2 regions of the Amycolatopsis sp. NPDC051758 genome follow, and region 2 is predicted to be linked to the other one. Evidence: riboswitches for the same ligand, from Rfam matches in the RefSeq annotation. Region 2 holds a riboswitch; the other holds the start of a gene.
The links. A riboswitch is a leader RNA that binds a small molecule or an ion and turns the genes downstream of it on or off. The one in region 2 is predicted to bind glycine.
Positions count from the first base shown of each region.

Region 1 (2,183 bases), on a different contig from region 2:
GGTCGGACAGGCGGCGCAGGTAGCGCAGCATCGCCGTCTCGGAGCGGTGGCTGCCGAAGACCTCGTGGCCCATGAAGCCGCTCTCGCGGGCCAGGCCGTTGGGCAGCGCGACGCCGTCCTGGACGTCTTCTTCGATCCCGAACGCCTTCAGGACCTTCGCGGCGATCGCCGGCGTGCTGACCTCGTCGAAGGCGACCCGCACGTGGTCGGCGTCGACGTGACCGAGGTTGATCCCGGCTTCGCGGGCGGCGGCGTGGACCTCGGCGGCCTGGCCGGGGACGCGCGCGACAACCGTGTCGAAGAAGGACTCGTGCACAACCTCGACGCCGGTCTTACGGAGAGTGTCGGCGAGGCCCGCGGCCAGGCCGTGGACACGCTGGGCGATCCGCTTGAGGCCGTCCGGGCCGTGGTAGACCGCGTACATCGCGGCCAGCACGGCGGGCAGGACCTGCGCGGTGCAGATGTTGGACGTCGCCTTCTCGCGACGGATGTGCTGTTCACGGGTCTGCAGCGCCAGCCGATAGGCCGGGTTGCCGTCGGCGTCGACCGAGACGCCGACCAGCCGCCCGGGCAGCGACCGCTCGAGGCCGGAACGGACCGACATGTACCCGGCGTGCGGGCCGCCGTAACCGAGCGGGACGCCGAAGCGCTGCGTCGAACCGGCGGCGACGTCGGCGCCGAACTCGCCGGGCGCGGTGATCAGCGTCAGCGAAAGCAGGTCGGCGGCGACGGTGAACAGCGCGCCCGAGGCCTTCGCCGACTCGGAAATCGCGTGGTAGAAGCCGCGGCCGCGCAGCACGCCGGAAGCGCCCGGGTACTGGACGACCACACCGAAGAAGTCGTCCGGCAGGCCGGTGAGCAGGTCGCGGACCTCAACCTCGATGCCCAGCGCCTCGACGCGGGTCCGCACGACGGCGATCGTCTGCGGCAGGCATTCGGCGTCCAGCACAACCTTGTTCGACTTGGACTTCGACGCGCGGCGCATCAGCGTGACGGCCTCGGCGACGGCGGTCGACTCGTCCAGCAGGGACGCGTTCGCGGTGGCCAGGCCGGTCAGGTCGGCGACCATGGTCTGGAAGTTGAGGAGCGCTTCGAGGCGGCCCTGGGAGATTTCCGGCTGGTAGGGCGTGTACGCGGTGTACCAGGCCGGGTTCTCGAGGACGTTGCGGCGGATCACGCCGGGGGTGACGGTGTCGGAGTAGCCGAGCCCGATCATCTGCGTCATCGGCCGGTTGCGCGCGGCGAGGGCGCGCAGCTCCGCGGTGGCGTCCTCTTCGGACGCGGCGGGCGGAAGCCGCAGGTCACGGGTGGCGCGGATGGCGGTCGGCACGGCCGCGCCGACGAGGGCGTCCAGGCTGCCGTAACCGCACTCGGCCAGCATCTTCGCGCGTTCGGCCTCGGACGGGCCGATGTGGCGGGCGTCGAACTGCGTAGAAGTGATCGGGAGCTCCTCAGGCCGGGCGCACAAGGGTGCGCTGGGAACTCCCCCTCTGTCATGGCACCTGAGAGTTTCACCGTGTGCGACACGGCTTTCACCTTGGGTGAGGCGCGGGTGCGCCTGCTTTCCAGAGTGGCCTCGCGCGAAGCGGTAGCAGGTACCTGAGAGATTCCGGGGAGTTTGCTCCTTCGGTGCCCCACCACGTTCGTGAGGGCTCTCCCGCCTCGGCTCGACGGCCCGATCTGCAGTTGTGGCGGTTACGGTACCTGCCGCCTTCGAGGTCCGTCTACTTCACACGAGTTACGCCACATCACGCCTCGACCGGAGCCCGAACCCGGCGCACGACCTGGCCGGCCAGCGCGGGCGGCCGCCGCACCCGGCCGGACGGGAGGACCAGCCGGGTGAGCGGGCCGCCGAGCGGCACCGGCGGGTGCCCCGCGCCGAGCAGGACGTGCTCGACCACCTGCTCGGCGAACCACGCCACGGCGTCGTTCAGGCGGTCGAGGGACGGGCGGTCGCCGTCGAACACGTCGGCGTCGTCGAGCGTCACTTCGAAGTACGCGCAGCCCGGCGGGATCCCGGCCTCGACCGCCGCCTCGATGGCGCGCGCCCCCTCCTCGGGGTCGGCGAACCCGGCTTCGAGCAGCGGCTCGCGGTAGATCCGGGCCGCGCGGGCGCGCATGCGGGGGCCGTAGCGGACGACGACCGGGAGCCGTCCGGTCAGGTCGGGCACGGCCAGGCCGTG
Region 1 is NZ_JBITCJ010000006.1:193,158-195,340, forward strand. It holds gene gcvP (aminomethyl-transferring glycine dehydrogenase) at 1-1,441, opposite strand, end outside; glycine riboswitch at 1,481-1,579, opposite strand; gene ACIA5G_RS28200 (helix-turn-helix domain-containing protein) at 1,749-2,183, opposite strand, start outside.
Region 1: linked by a shared signal. The riboswitch ahead of gcvP (aminomethyl-transferring glycine dehydrogenase) and the one ahead of gcvP (aminomethyl-transferring glycine dehydrogenase) in region 2 are both predicted to bind glycine.

Region 2 (2,183 bases):
ACGGTCTGGGGCCGGACCGCGGCGGTTGATCTCCGGTGGGTCCCGCTCCTGGGACTCCCCGGCTGTCATTCGCCGGCCGTCCGGTCGGGCGAGGGGAGGCTTGCGTGGTCGAGGCTGGTTCCGAGAAGCAGCCTGTTCAGGTCGCGGCTGGTGAGCAGGGTGAGCTGTTCCCCGACGACTCGCTGCCCGACGAGCTGGTGGGCTACCGCGGCCCGGCCGCGTGCCAGATCGCGGGGATCACCTACCGCCAGCTCGACTACTGGGCCCGGACGAAGCTGGTCGCACCCAGCATCCGCACCGCGCACGGCTCCGGCTCGCAGCGGCTGTACTCGTTCAAGGACATCCTGGTCCTCAAGGTCGTCAAGCGGCTGCTCGACACCGGGGTCTCCCTGCACAACATCCGGGTCGCGGTCGACCACCTGCGGGTCCGCGGTGTCCGCGACCTCGCCAAGGTCACCCTGTTCTCCGACGGCACCACCGTCTACGAGTGCACGTCGCCGGAAGAGATCGTCGACCTGCTCCAGGGTGGCCAGGGTGTGTTCGGCATCGCGGTCAGCGGCGCGATGCAGGAAATCAGCGGCACCATCCACGAGTTCCCGGCCGAACGCGCCGACGGCGGCATCGTCGAGCAGCACGGACCGGACGAACTGACCCAGCGCCGCAACGCCCGCCGGACCGGGTGATCATCGCCGCGGGGAACCGGGTAAGGTTTCCCCTGCGGTCGACGAATCCGCGCGGGAGAGTCCGAGCCACACTCCGAGCTCGGCGCCGAAGGAGCAAGTCCTCCCCGGAACCTCTCAGGCACCCAGGACCGCGCGGACGAGACGCCTCTGGAAAGCGGGTCGTCAGGACACAGCCTGATGGCCCCGCCGACGGTGCAAGCCCGGCTCAACCTCGGGTGAAACTCTCAGGCGCCCTTCGGGGTACGGACAGAGTGGGGAGGTTCGGCTCGGCTCAGGGCTCGCGAGCTCGCTCTCGCCTTCCTGGTGTTTTGTGGGGGTGCGATCCCCACACCCCGCCCGGGGGCTCCGCCCCCGGACCCCCGCGGTGGTCGCCTTTGGTTCCCGCGTCCGGTTAGGTGGGTGGAGACACCGCCGTTCGGAGGAGGCCATCGTGGATCTCTCGCTCGCCTCGCTCGAGCAGGGCATTCCCTTCGCCGAGCGGCACATCGGGCCCGGACCGGACGAACTTCGCCACATTCTCGACGTTGTCGGTGTCGCTTCGCTCGACGAGCTCTCCGAGCGTGCGGTTCCCGAGTCGCTGCGCGCGTCCGCGGAGCCGCTCGAGCTGCCGTCCGCCGCCAATGAAGCCGAGGCGCTTGCCGAGTTGCGGGCGCTGGCCGCGCGGAACCGGCCGATGGCGCAGATGATCGGGCTCGGTTACCACGACACCGTGACGCCGCCGGTGATCCGGCGGAACGTGCTCGAGAACCCGGCCTGGTACACCGCGTACACGCCCTACCAGCCCGAGATCTCGCAAGGGCGGCTCGAAGCCCTGCTCAACTTCCAGACCATGGTCGCGGACCTGACCGGGCTGCCCGTCGCGAACGCGTCCCTGCTCGACGAAGCCACTGCGGCGGCCGAGGCGATGACGCTGGTCCGCCGCGCCGGCAAGTCGGCGTCGAACCGGTTCGTCGTCGACGAGGACACCCTGCCGCAGACCCTCGCCGTGCTTCGGACGCGTGCCGAGCCGCTCGGCATCGAGCTGGTCGTCGAGGATCTTTCGCAGGGGCTGACCGGGCTCGGGCTCGGTGGGGACTTCTTCGGGATCCTGCTGTCCTATCCCGGCGCGTCGGGCGCGGTCCGCGAGTTCGACTTCACCATCACCGACGCCAAGAAGCACGGCGCGGCGGTGATCGTCGCCGCGGACCCGCTCGCCCTGACCTTGCTGCGCCCGCCCGGTGAACTGGGTGCCGACGTCGCGATCGGCTCGACCCAGCGGTTCGGCGTCCCGATGGGCTTCGGCGGCCCGCACGCCGCGTATCTGGCGGTTCGCCGGGGCCTGGAGCGGCAGCTGCCGGGCCGGCTGGTCGGCGTCTCGAAGGACGCCGATGGCGCACCCGCGTACCGGCTCGCCCTGCAGACGCGCGAGCAGCACATCCGCCGTGAGAAGGCGACGTCGAACATCTGCACCGCGCAGGTCCTGCTGGCGGTGATGGCGTCGATGTACGCCGTGCACCACGG
Region 2 is NZ_JBITCJ010000007.1:577,697-579,879, forward strand. It holds gene ACIA5G_RS33015 (MerR family transcriptional regulator) at 105-683, shown strand; glycine riboswitch at 726-824, shown strand; gene gcvP (aminomethyl-transferring glycine dehydrogenase) at 1,111-2,183, shown strand, end outside.